3 regions of the Afipia sp. GW823-FHT06G09 genome follow, and region 1 is predicted to be linked to each of the others. Evidence: predicted binding sites of a transcription regulator. Region 1 holds the regulator's gene; each other region holds the start of a gene.
The links. Region 1 encodes HrcA, which represses chaperone genes, less so after heat shock. Its sites were predicted from a motif close to GTTAGCACTCNCNNNNNGNGAGTGCTAAC; they were not measured.
Positions count from the first base shown of each region.

Region 2: the regulator HrcA is predicted to act here: its motif matches at 2,302-2,330, upstream of AC1Q67_RS02860 (co-chaperone GroES).
Region 3: the regulator HrcA is predicted to act here: its motif matches at 2,471-2,499, upstream of groES (co-chaperone GroES).

Region 1 is NZ_JBXAHF010000002.1:791,703-795,851, reverse strand. Features, by position in the region: gene AC1Q67_RS11425 (hypothetical protein) at 1-813, shown strand, start outside; gene grpE (nucleotide exchange factor GrpE) at 819-1,412, opposite strand; gene hrcA (heat-inducible transcriptional repressor HrcA) at 1,502-2,593, opposite strand; gene rph (ribonuclease PH) at 2,766-3,482, shown strand; gene rdgB (RdgB/HAM1 family non-canonical purine NTP pyrophosphatase) at 3,525-4,149, shown strand, end outside.
Region 2 is NZ_JBXAHF010000001.1:557,985-562,133, forward strand. Features, by position in the region: gene AC1Q67_RS02840 (SDR family oxidoreductase) at 1-141, shown strand, start outside; gene AC1Q67_RS02845 (aminoglycoside phosphotransferase family protein) at 158-967, opposite strand; gene AC1Q67_RS02850 (cupin domain-containing protein) at 1,032-1,643, opposite strand; gene AC1Q67_RS02855 (usg protein) at 1,758-2,057, opposite strand; gene AC1Q67_RS02860 (co-chaperone GroES) at 2,372-2,686, shown strand; gene groL (chaperonin GroEL) at 2,742-4,149, shown strand, end outside.
Region 3 is NZ_JBXAHF010000002.1:69,551-73,699, reverse strand. Features, by position in the region: gene AC1Q67_RS07965 (hypothetical protein) at 1-203, opposite strand, end outside; gene groL (chaperonin GroEL) at 340-1,989, opposite strand; gene groES (co-chaperone GroES) at 2,072-2,368, opposite strand; gene AC1Q67_RS07950 (hypothetical protein) at 2,689-3,222, shown strand; gene AC1Q67_RS07945 (MFS transporter) at 3,283-4,149, shown strand, end outside.

The sequences.
Region 1 (4,149 bases):
AATGTGGCCAAGGAATTCCTCGGCTTCGAATCCGAAGACCAGAAGATCAAGGTCGGAGTAGCCGAGATTCCACCCGAGGCTTTCGCAGCGGTCGAGACTGCCGTGAAAGAGGGCAAGGCACCCCCCGCCGGCGCCAAGCCGGAAGCCTTCGACACCGCAGCAGGCAAAGCCTTCATTACCTCGGATATCGGCAAGGACGGCGCAACCACCGTCCGGATGTATTCGCTGATCGTGTCTGGTGACAAGTTTACGGGCTACGTTATTGCGCAAGCGCGCGAGGACGCGGCGAAGCCGCTTTCCGACGAGGCCGTTCGCAAGATGCTGGCGTCGACAAAGCTGCGCAAGGACGTTCCGGTCGACGAGCAGCTCAGCCTGATGCCGTTCAAGATCGGTGAACTCGGCGAGTTCAAGACCGTTCGCACCCTGGCGCCGCGCTCGTCGATCCTGCTGACCGACGGCACCGAAGACACGACGCTGGATGGTGCGCCTTACATGGTGATCGGCCTGACCGCGGCGGGTCCGGCCTCGCCGGAAGATCGCGGGCGCTTCGCGCAGCAGACCGCTGCCACCATTCCCGGCATTCGCAACGCGCGCATCACATCGAACGAGCCGCTGCGGATCGAGGGCACGCCCGGATACGAAACCCGGATCGATGCGGTGGCCGGCAAGAACGATACACCGGTGACCGTGGTGCAGTGGCTGAGATTCGGCGGCGGATCATCGCTGCGGATCATCGCCAGCGCGACCCGCGACGAATGGCCGAAGGCGTTCCCGCGATTCCGCGCGGTCCGCGACGGCATCGATCCGCGCTAGAAGAACTAGCTCTTCGCGCCGCCCTTGGACACGGCAACCAGCGCCGGACGCAGCACGCGATCGCCGATGGTGTAACCGCCCTGCACGACCTGCACGACGGTTCCCGCAGGGACCGAGGAATCCGGCACCTCGTACATCGCCTGATGGAAGTTCGGATTGAACTTCTCGCCGAGCGGATCGAGCTTCTGCACGCCGTTCTTTTCCAGCGCCTTGTGCAGCGCCTTCTCGGTCAGTTCGACGCCTTCGATCAGGCCTTTGAGGCCTGCATCGGCGGCTTCGCGCGCCTCTGTCGGCACCGCATCCAGCGCACGCTGGAGATTATCGGCGATGTCGAGTACGTCACGCGCGAACGCCGTGATGCCGTAAGTGCGCGCATCCGTGACTTCCTTCGCCGTGCGCTTGCGCAGGTTTTCCATCTCCGCAAGCGTGCGGAGCGTGCGGTCCCTGGCCTCGGCGACTTCCTTGGTGAGCGCCTCGACCGACCCTTCCTCAGGATCGTCCGGCATCACGTAAGGCTTTGAGACCACGGGTTCCTTGTCGTTCGCCGCTTCCGGCGCAGACGTGTCCTGCGGTTCCTTTTGCCCGTTGGAATTGGCCATTACTCACCTTTTCAGAAAATCGTCATCGCGAATGTGTGATTGTTAGCCCGCATATCGTGCTTTGGACGCGGAAAATCAAGCGCGAAGCGTTATTTGCCGATCAGCTGACTGACGATCCGGGCGGCATAATCGACCGTCGGAATGACCCGCGCATAGTTCAGCCGCGTCGGGCCGATCACACCCAGCACACCAACGATATGGCCTGCGCCGTCGCGATAGGGCGCGATAATGGTCGAGGAGCCGGACAGCGAGAACAGCTTGTTTTCGGAGCCGATGAAGATGCGCACGCCGTCGGCGCGTTCCGCGCGGCCGAGCAGGTCGATCACGCCTTTCTTCGCTTCAAGGTCGTCGAACAAGAGCCGCACCCGCTCGAGATCCTCCATCGCGTGAAGATCTTCCAGAAGATTGGCGTGACCGCGAACGATCAGTTGCCGCTCGTCGCTGGCGCCGCCCGACCAGCTCGCGATACCCGCTGCAATCACCTTCTGCGTGAGTTGATCGAGCTCGCTGCGTCCCGCCGTCAGCGCGGCTTCGAGTTCGCTGCGCGCTTCGGCCAGCGTGCGCCCGCGAATTCGCGAATTGAGAAAATTGGAAGCTTCCGTCAATGCCGATGACGGCACGCCCGGCGGCAGCGGCAGCACGCGGTTCTCGACCTGACCGTCTTCCGCCACCAGCACGACCAGTGCCTGCGTCGGTTCAAGGCGGACGAATTCGATATGCTTGAGCCGCACGTTCGACTTTTGCGTCAGCACAACGGCGGCGGCGCGGGTCAATCCCGAGAGCCGCGTCAAGGCTTCGCTCAATGCAGCCTCGATCGATGTCGCCCCACCGACGGACTTGAGCTGACCTTCGATCGACTGGCGCTCCGGCTCGGTCAGATCGCCGACCTGCATCAGCGCATCGACGAAAAAGCGCAATCCCAGTTCTGTCGGCAGCCGGCCCGCGGAGGTGTGCGGCGCGTAGATCAGTCCCAACTGCTCAAGATCCGACATCACGTTGCGCACCGAGGCCGGAGACAGCGGCATCGTGATAAGGCGCGAGATGTTGCGCGAGCCTACCGGCTCGCCGGTGGCCAGATAGCTCTCGACGATCTGGCGGAAGATATCCCGCGACCGCTCGTTGAGCTGCGCCAGTCCGGCGTTCGGCGTGATCAGATGGCCTATCGGGTCGTGGTGGGCCAAAATCGAGCTCCAAACGGGTTGTTTCTGCTACAATTGTCCATCGCGCGGCGCGCTGACAAGCGTCATTCTGCGAACATCCTTATCGGCCCCTCATCTTCCCTTGCCGCTGCGGGCCCAACCCCCTAAAAGCAGCGCCAAATCGACGTTTCCCTATGTTTCTGGAGGATATCTCATGCGGCCGAGCCGTCGCGCGCCCGACGAACTGCGCCCCGTCACGCTGGAACGCGGCGTGGTCAAATACGCCGAAGGTTCCTGCATGGTGAAATTCGGCGACACCCATGTGCTGGTCACCGCAACGCTGGAAGATCGCCTGCCGCCATGGCTGAAAGGTCAGGCCCGCGGCTGGGTCACCGCCGAATACGGCATGCTGCCGCGCGCCACCCATGAGCGCATGCGCCGCGAGTCCGCCGCCGGAAAGCAGAGCGGCCGCACCGTCGAGATTCAGCGCCTGATCGGCCGCTCACTGCGCACCACCGTGGATCTCGTTGCGCTGGGCGAACGTCAGATCACGGTGGACTGCGATGTCATTCAGGCCGACGGCGGCACCCGCACTGCGTCAATCACCGGCGCCTGGGTCGCTCTTGCAGATTGCCTGCAATGGATGAAGGCCCGCAACATGCTGAAGAACGACAACGTGCTGCGCGACAACGTCGCCGCGATTTCGTGCGGGATCTACAACGGCACGCCGGTGCTCGACCTTGATTATGCGGAAGACTCCGAAGCCGAGACCGATGCGAACTTCGTCATGACCGGCGACGGCCGTATCATCGAAGTCCAGGGCACCGCCGAAAAGACGCCATTCTCACAGGAGGAGTTTCTCAACTTGATGGCGCTGGCCAAGAAGGGCGTCGCCCGGCTGGTCGACCTGCAAAAAATGGCGGTAGCGTAATTTCCCGCTTTCAACCGCGCTTCTCAGGGATAAGCATTGCGCATGAGTGATCATCGCCGAATCACCGGCCGCCTTGTGATCGCGACCCACAATCCCGGCAAGCTCGCCGAGATGCGCGAACTGCTGGCACCGTATGGTGTTGAAGCGGTGTCCGCGGCGGAACTCGGCCTCGCCGAACCGATTGAGACCGGCACGACCTTCCAGGCCAATGCCCGCATCAAGGCCGTGGCCGCGGCACAGGCGACGAAACTTCCGGCCTTCGCCGACGACTCGGGCCTCGCAGTCGAGGCGCTCGATGGCCAGCCCGGAATCTATTCGGCGCGCTGGGCCGGAGATGACAAGAATTTTCTCGCAGCGATGTCGCAGATCGAACGCCTGTTGCAGGAGCGCGGCGCGAAGGAGCCTGCGCAGCGCAAGGCGCATTTCGTCTCGGCGCTCTGTGTTGCCTGGCCGGACGGCCATCAGGAGGATGTCGAAGCGCGCGTCGATGGCACGCTGGTCTGGCCGCCGCGCGGCACCGCCGGCTTCGGCTACGATCCGGCGTTTCTGCCGGACGGTCACAGCCGCACCTTCGGCGAGATGACCAGCATCGAGAAGCATGGCTTGCCGCCGCACGGCATGGGTCTCTCCCATCGCGCCAAGGCTTTCGTGAAACTCGCGGAGATGT
Region 2 (4,149 bases), on a different contig from region 1:
GGCGACACCATGGTCGAGCCGCGCATGGATGTGCAGAATGTCGCCGACGCCATCGTGTTCATGGCGACGCGTTCGCTCGATGCAAACGCCCTGTTCCTCAACATCATGGCGACCAAAATGCCGTTCGTCGGGCGGGGCTGACGGCAACACATATGCGTCAGCGGTTCAATTCCGCTGACGCCAGCTCCGCGACCCGCAGATCGACCTCCGCTGGATCACCGTCGTCGAGATACCAGGCCGCGGACAAGCCGGTCCACGCCAAAATCCAGCGCAGCATCCGCGCGCGTTCGACCTTCGCGGCCTTTGTGACGATCTCCAGCCGGCGCGCGAACCGTTCCGGGATGGTCGCGATCGGCCATTGCGGATGATCGAGGTCGGGATTGGTGAAGATGTTCGCGTAGTCGAACGCACGCTCACCGGTCAGATGCTTGGGATCGATCGCCAGCCATCCCCGCGCGCCGAAATCCAGCACATTGTTATGGTGCAGGTCGCCATGCAGGACACAGACATCGCGCGGCTCCGCCAGCAGCATTCGCGCCGCCTCGGCGCTTTTCACGAGGATGCCGCCGTGTTTCGCCGCGGCGGGACCGAGGTCGCGAAACCATTGCGACAGGGTTATCAGGCCCGGCGGCGGATATGATCTCGGGCTGTGAAGCCGCGCCGCAACGTCACAGAGAATTTTGGTGGCTTCGTCGTCGCGTCGGGTGCGCGCCATCAAAGCCAGCGACTGACTGCCCTCCGCGCGCTCCAGCAGAACTGCGATGTCGTCGCGGGCCAGCACCCGCGCCGCGCCCTCGCCGTTCCACCATTGCATCACTGCGCCGCCAATGCGCTCGTCGTCGTGATCGGCGATCTTCAGCATGGCAGCGACGCCGCGCTGCCGGACCGGCAGCAGGTGAGACGCGCGGGTGATAATGGGAGCGCCGTCGGGGATCAACTCCCACGCGCGAAGGTAGGCATCGAACATCGCCGATACTTACGACATGGGATGCCGGTTCGCACCACCCTGCGGCAATCAGACGTAGCGCGCGTTACGCGGTGAGTTCGACCGTCTCGAATTCCGCAGGCAGGATCACTTCGAGCAACTCGCAATTGTCGGAGTAGTCGCGGATGAAATGCTTGATGCGCGGAGGCTGCGTCCAGCAGCTTCCCTCGTTCATCGTGATCTCGCCCTGCCCTTCAAAGTAGGCCTTCACCCATCCCTTGAGGACGTAAACCATCTGAAAATCCACGCCGTGGAAGTGGAGCTTGGACACTTCCTTGGGGTCGCATGGTCCGATCAGGCGGATGACATGGGCCTGCGCCAGTCCGTGCGTACCCTTCGCGATGCCGAGGTCGCGATATTGTGCATAGGCGCGCAAGCCGTCAGCGCGAAAATCCTCGTCCCGGTGATGGCTGACAACGAAGCGCTGCTTCGAACGGGCTGGTCTGGGCGATGCGCGGCGCGCGGCAGGCGTGCGGAGTTTGCTCGGCTTCGCGCGAGCCGTGGATGCTGCGGCGGCCTTCTTGCGCGGCGCGGATTTTTTCACAGCCGCGGAGCGGGCCGCGGTTTTGAGCCGCTTGTCTGATCCCGCTGCTGCCGATTTTGTCTTGGCTGATTTTGTCTTGGCGGATTTTGTATTGGTCGATCTTGTTTTGACCATGCGCGCCTCCCCTTTTTTGGCCCGCTGCATCCATGATGCAACGCGGCTCGGGAAGACTAGCCATTGCCCGCCGCCTCGACAATGATCGGCGGGCACTCGCCTCGCGACGTTCCGTCAGTGCAGCCGGAACACCCCGTCGATCGCCTTGATCTCCGCCGGCTTGATCAGCTTGGAATGCGCGACGGTGACCGAGACCAGCGGCCCGTCCAGCTTTTCCTGCCAGAAAGCGAGAAAGTCCTTCAGCGCCGGAAAGTTCGGGAACAGATCGTAGTTCTGCCAGACGTAGGATTGCAGCAGCCAGCGGTGATCGGGGCGCCGGTAGAGAATTTCGGCCGTCGTCAGGCCGTAACCGGCGAGTTGCCGCTTGAAGTCCTCAGAGACGGTCCCCTGCGGGACCGGTGTTTTCGAGACCATGCCAACCTCCATGCCCGGCATGAAGAAAAGATGACGCAGTACGTTAACCAATCACAAGCTCAAAAGTTGAATAAAGTGTTAACTATCAAGGCACTAGCAGCATTGCCGCGGGACTGCTGATAGCGGGCGGCTGCGGGTTAATGATGCGGGAGAAGAATCTGGCAGCCGTCACACCAGAGTGCCAAATTTTCTGCTACAGACCCTTGCCCGGCACCCGCCATCGGCCTATGTCCGTGTCAGTCGCGGTAGCACTCGCCTACCCAGACTGCTAAATTTGCAAAAACACAGCGTTATCAATCCATTAGGAGGACTGCATGAAATTCCGTCCGCTTCACGACCGCGTCGTGGTCAAGCGCATCGACGCCGAAGAGAAGACCAAAGGCGGTATCATCATTCCGGACAGCGCGAAGGAAAAGCCTTCCCAGGGCGAGATCCTGTCGGTGGGTCCGGGCGGCCGCGACGAGGCCGGCAAGCTGATCCCCATCGACCTGAACGTCGGCGACATCGTCCTGTTCGGCAAGTGGTCCGGCACCGAGGTCAAGATCGACGGCCAGGAAGTGCTGATCATGAAGGAAAGCGACATCATGGGCGTCATCACCGATGGCAGCGCCAAGAAGAAGGCCGCTTAAGAGCGCCCTCTCCCACCCAAAATTCAATCTTCCTGACACCTAAGGAAAACCCAACATGTCAGCCAAAGAAGTCAAATTCGGCGTTGATGCCCGCGACAAGATGCTGCGCGGCGTCGACATCCTCGCCAACGCCGTCAAGGTAACGCTCGGTCCGAAGGGCCGCAACGTCGTTCTCGACAAGTCGTTCGGCGCTCCGCGCATCACCAAGGACGGCGTCACCGTCGCCAAGGACATCGAGCTTGAAGACAAGTTCGAGAACATGGGCGCCCAGATGGTCCGCGAAGTGGCCTCGAAGTCGGCGGACCTCGCCGGTGACGGCACCACCACCGCGACCGTTCTCGCCCAGGCCATCGTGAAGGAAGGCGCCAAGTCGGTTGCCGCCGGCATGAACCCGATGGATCTGAAGCGCGGCATCGACCTCGCGGTCGAAGCGGTCGTTGCAGACCTCGTCAAGAACTCCAAGAAGGTTACGTCGAACGACGAGATCGCCCAGGTCGGCACCATCTCGGCCAACGGCGACAAGGAAATCGGCGACTTCCTCGCAAAGGCCATGGCGAAGGTCGGCAACGAAGGCGTCATCACCGTTGAGGAAGCCAAGTCGCTCGACACCGAACTCGACGTTGTTGAGGGCATGCAGTTCGACCGCGGCTACATCTCGCCGTACTTCGTCACCAACGCCGACAAGATGCGCGTTGAATTCGACGACGCCTACATCCTGATCAACGAGAAGAAGCTCTCCTCGCTGAACGAGCTGCTCCCGCTGCTCGAAGCCGTGGTGCAGACCGGCAAGCCGCTGGTCATCGTCGCGGAAGACGTCGAAGGCGAAGCGCTCGCCACCCTCGTCGTGAACCGTCTGCGCGGCGGCCTCAAGGTCGCAGCCGTGAAGGCTCCCGGCTTCGGCGACCGCCGCAAGGCCATGCTGCAGGACATCGCGATCCTGACCGGCGGCCAGGCGATCTCGGAAGACCTCGGCATCAAGCTTGAGAACGTGACCCTGAACATGCTGGGCCGCGCCAAGAAGGTGATGATCGACAAGGAAAACACCACCATCGTCAACGGCGCCGGCAAGAAGGCCGACATCGAAGCCCGCGTGCAGCAGATCAAGGCGCAGATCGAAGAAACCACTTCGGACTACGACCGCGAGAAGCTCCAGGAGCGTCTGGCCAAGCTCGCAGGCGGCGTCGCGGTGATCCGCGTCGGCGGCGCGACCGAGGTTGAGGTGAAGGAGCGCAAGGATCGCGTTGATGACGCGATGCATGCGACCCGTGCGGCTGTGGAAGAAGGCATCGTTCCGGGCGGCGGCGTCGCCCTGCTCCGCGCTTCCGAACAGCTCAAGCGCATCAAGACCCAGAACGACGACCAGAAGACCGGCGTCGAGATCGTCCGCAAGGCGCTCTCCGCTCCGGCCCGCCAGATCGCCATCAACGCTGGCGAAGACGGCTCGGTCATCGTCGGCAAGATCC
Region 3 (4,149 bases), 720 kb from region 1:
AGTGTGGACGAGACCAGCTTCCCGCCCTGGCGCGTCTCCTTGATGAAGGCGTCGACCGGCAGGTCGCCGAGAAGATCGCCGAGCGAATTGAAGTAGCGGACCTCACTCGCGGCCGGTGCCGCCTTCGCATCCTTGGCGGTCTGGGCCTGAACCGGCAACGCTCCTGCCAGTGCGAGAGTGCAGCCAATCATCAATGCGCGCATGAGGTCTCATCCTGAGTCGAATTGGAACCGGACAATCTCAAAAGCGGGCCGGATTGTCGCGGTGATTCTTGAATATGAGACAATAAAAAAGGCCGCCCGCAGGCGACCTTTGATGTCGTTGAGATGAACGGGTGGCTTAGAAGCCCATACCGCCCATTCCGCCCATGCCACCCATTCCGCCGCCCGGCATGGCCGGTGCTGCTTCCTTCGGAATATCGGCAACCATCGCTTCCGTGGTCACGAGAAGACCGGCGACAGAGGCTGCGTCCTGCAGGGCGGTGCGAACCACCTTGGCCGGATCGATGATGCCCTTGGCGACGAGATCGACATACTCTTCGTTCTGTGCGTCGAAGCCGAAGGTCTCGGTCTTGTTGTCGAGGATCTTGCCGACAACGATGGAACCTTCAACGCCGGCGTTCTCGGCGATCTGGCGGATCGGAGCTTCCAGCGCCTTCAGCACGATGTTGATGCCGGCCTGCACGTCGGAGTTGTCATTGTTGATCCGGCCGACGGCCTTCTTGGCGCGCAGCAGCGCGGTGCCGCCGCCAGGAACGATACCTTCCTGAACGGCCGCGCGGGTTGCGTTGAGCGCGTCCTCGACACGGTCCTTCTTTTCCTTCACTTCGATCTCGGTTGCGCCGCCGACGCGAATGATCGCGACGCCGCCTGCGAGCTTGGCCAGACGCTCCTGAAGCTTCTCGCGGTCGTAGTCCGAGGTGGTTTCCTCGATCTGCGCCTTGATCTGGTTCACGCGCGCCTCGATGTCGGGCTTCTTGCCGGCGCCGTTGACGATGGTGGTGTTTTCCTTGTCGATCACGACCTTCTTGGCGCGGCCGAGCATCTTCAGGGTGACACTTTCCAGCTTCATGCCGAGGTCATCGGAGATCAGCTGACCGCCGGTCAGGATCGCGATGTCTTCCAGCATGGCCTTGCGGCGATCGCCGAAGCCCGGAGCCTTGACGGCTGCAACCTTGAGGCCGCCGCGCAGGCGGTTCACGACGAGAGTCGCGAGCGCCTCGCCTTCGATGTCTTCGGCGACGATCAGCAGCGGCTTGCCGGTCTGCACCACGGCTTCGAGCACGGGAAGCATCGCCTGAAGGCCGGACAGCTTCTTCTCGTGCAGGAGGATGTAGGCATCCTCGAGTTCGGCCGTCATCTTCTCGGGGTTGGTCACGAAGTACGGCGAGAGATAGCCGCGGTCGAACTTCATGCCCTCGACGATGTCCACTTCGGTGTCGAGCGACTTGGCTTCTTCAACCGTGATGACGCCTTCGTTGCCGACCTTCTGCATCGCCTTGGCGATCATCGAGCCGATGTTCGAATCGCCGTTGGCCGAAATTGTGCCGACCTGAGCGACTTCTGCGGAGGACGCGACCGGCTTGGCGCGCTTCTCGATGTCCTTGACCACGGCGGTCACGGCGATGTCGATACCGCGCTTGAGATCCATCGGGTTCATGCCGGCGGCAACCGACTTGGCGCCTTCACGCACGATCGCCTGGGCCAGCACGGTGGCGGTGGTGGTGCCGTCGCCCGCGGTGTCGTTGGTCTTGCTGGCGACTTCGCGCAGCATCTGCGCGCCCATGTTCTCGAACTTGTCCTCAAGCTCGATTTCCTTGGCGACGGTGACGCCGTCCTTGGTGATGCGCGGTGCGCCGAAGCTCTTGTCGATGACGACGTTTCTGCCCTTGGGGCCCAACGTCACCTTGACGGCGTTGGCGAGGGTGTCGACGCCGCGCAGCATGCGGTCACGCGCGTCTCCGGAAAATTTTACGTCCTTGGCAGCCATGGGGTTTACTCCTGATGATGTGTGTTTCCGTCATCCCGAGGCGTGAGCCTCGAAGGATGACGGCGGATGAATGTGGCCGTGCTTACTTCAGCACGCCCATGATGTCGGACTCTTTCATGATGAGGAGCTCCTCACCGTCGAGCTTCACTTCGGTGCCGGACCACTTGCCGAACAGCACCGTATCGCCAGCCTTCAGATCGATCGGGATCAGCTTGCCGGCTTCGTCGCGGCCACCGGGGCCTACTGCGACGACCTGACCCTGCGAGGGCTTTTCCTTGGCGCTGTCTGGAATGATGATGCCGCCTTTGGTCTTCTCTTCGGCGTCGATGCGCTTGACGACGACACGATCATGCAGCGGGCGAAAAGTTGTCTTGGCCATCGGATGTCCTTTGGGCGTTGGTTAGGTAAGATTTGACGTGCGGCGGGGCGCGGGTCGTGGATAATGGGTTTAGCTAACCCCTTGAGGGGACGAAGCCTTACCCTTAGCAATCGCGCTCCAAGAGTGCTAATGACGGGGTCGGGAATATGGGTTGCCGCCGATCCTGTCAAGCAAGGCCCTTAAGGCCTTGGTGAGGCCAATATAGGATGATCTGGAAACCATAAAGGGGAACGCTGCGTAATGACGGGGGTCAGTTCACGCAGTGTGACGGCGGGTCTGTCGGTCTGGCAGGCAGCCAAGTGTTCTTGCCGGGAGACACCATGACCACAGTGAGCGAGCGTACCAAAGCCTCCAAGATCGTCACGCTGACAGCCATTTCAATACTTTCGGGTTTTCTCGGTGCCTGCGGCGGCGGCGGCTTCGGCGGGTTCAGCGGTTTCGGTGGCGGACAGGCCACGGTCCAGGAACCGGCCGTGGCGCCCGAAGTCCCAGCCACCATCCGCGCCGATGAAATCGTCGGACGTTGGGGCCTTGCGTCATTCCACAAACCGGACGACCGGACCCGCACCGAAGCTGCGGCGCGCGGGCAGTGCAAAAATCCCTATGTGATCGGGCAGGGCGCCACCGGCGGCGTCATCATGCACCTGCCGGACGAAGCTACCCCGCAGGAATTGCGCCTGAAGGGCAGCCAGAGCGGCAAGAACTACATCGGCCCGGCTGGTCCTGCCGGCGGGGACAAGGATCGCGAGATCGTCTCGTTCGACGGGCGTGTGCTGATGACGCGGTTCATCGACAAGGACGCATCGAGCCGCTATGGGACCATGGTGTATGTCCGCTGCGCGCCGCGCGCATAGCGCATTGGTTTATTGTTCCCGATAACGGATGATTCTCGACGTCGGGGACGTGAACGCGCAATGGCCGGGCTGCAAGTCCTCCGCTCCGGGCCCAGCCGCGCCGTCATCGTTCTTTGCATCACCCAAGTCCTGGGCTGGGGCGCGCTGTTCTACCCGCCCGGGTTGACGATGCCCCACATCGCGGCGGCCCATGGCTGGTCGCTGGCGCAAGCCCTTCTCGGATTTTCGATCGGGCTGGGTGTGTCCGGACTGACCGCCCCGTTCATTTGCAGCCTGATCGAGCGGCATGGCGGGCACTACATCATGGCGGGTGGGGCGCTGATCGGCGCGCTCGGCCTCCTGATCCTGCCGCTCGCCGATCAATACTGGCTCTATCTCGCAGGCTGGGTGCTGCTTGGCATTGCGATGGCCTGCAACCTTTACGATCCTGCGTTCACCGCCCTGACGCGTATTTTCGGCGCGTCGTCGCGGCGAGCGATCACGCTGGTGACATTCGTCGGCGGTCTTGCCTCGACGTTTTCATGGCCGACAACCCAGATGCTGATCGCCCATGGCGGCTGGCGCAGCGTTTATTTCGTGTTCGCCGGCGTGTTGGCTTTCATTGTCGCGCCGCTCTATGCGTTCGCGCTGCCGCGCAACGCCATCTATACGGCGCCGCCGGTGGCGGAGGGCGCTGCCCCCGTCAAAACTGCGGCCATCATCCCATCGATCGGCATGCCGTTCCTTCTGGTCGCTGCGGGGTTCGCAGCCCATGCCATCATGCAATCGGGAACGCTTGCGCATTTGCTGACGATCCTGCAGCGGGGCGGTATCGATGCAGGCACCGCGGTGATGATCGGGGCGCTGTTCGGGCCTGCGCAAGTCCTGACGCGCATCGCGGACTTCATGTCGGGCGGCAGGCTGCATCCACTCTGGCTGGTGCGGATC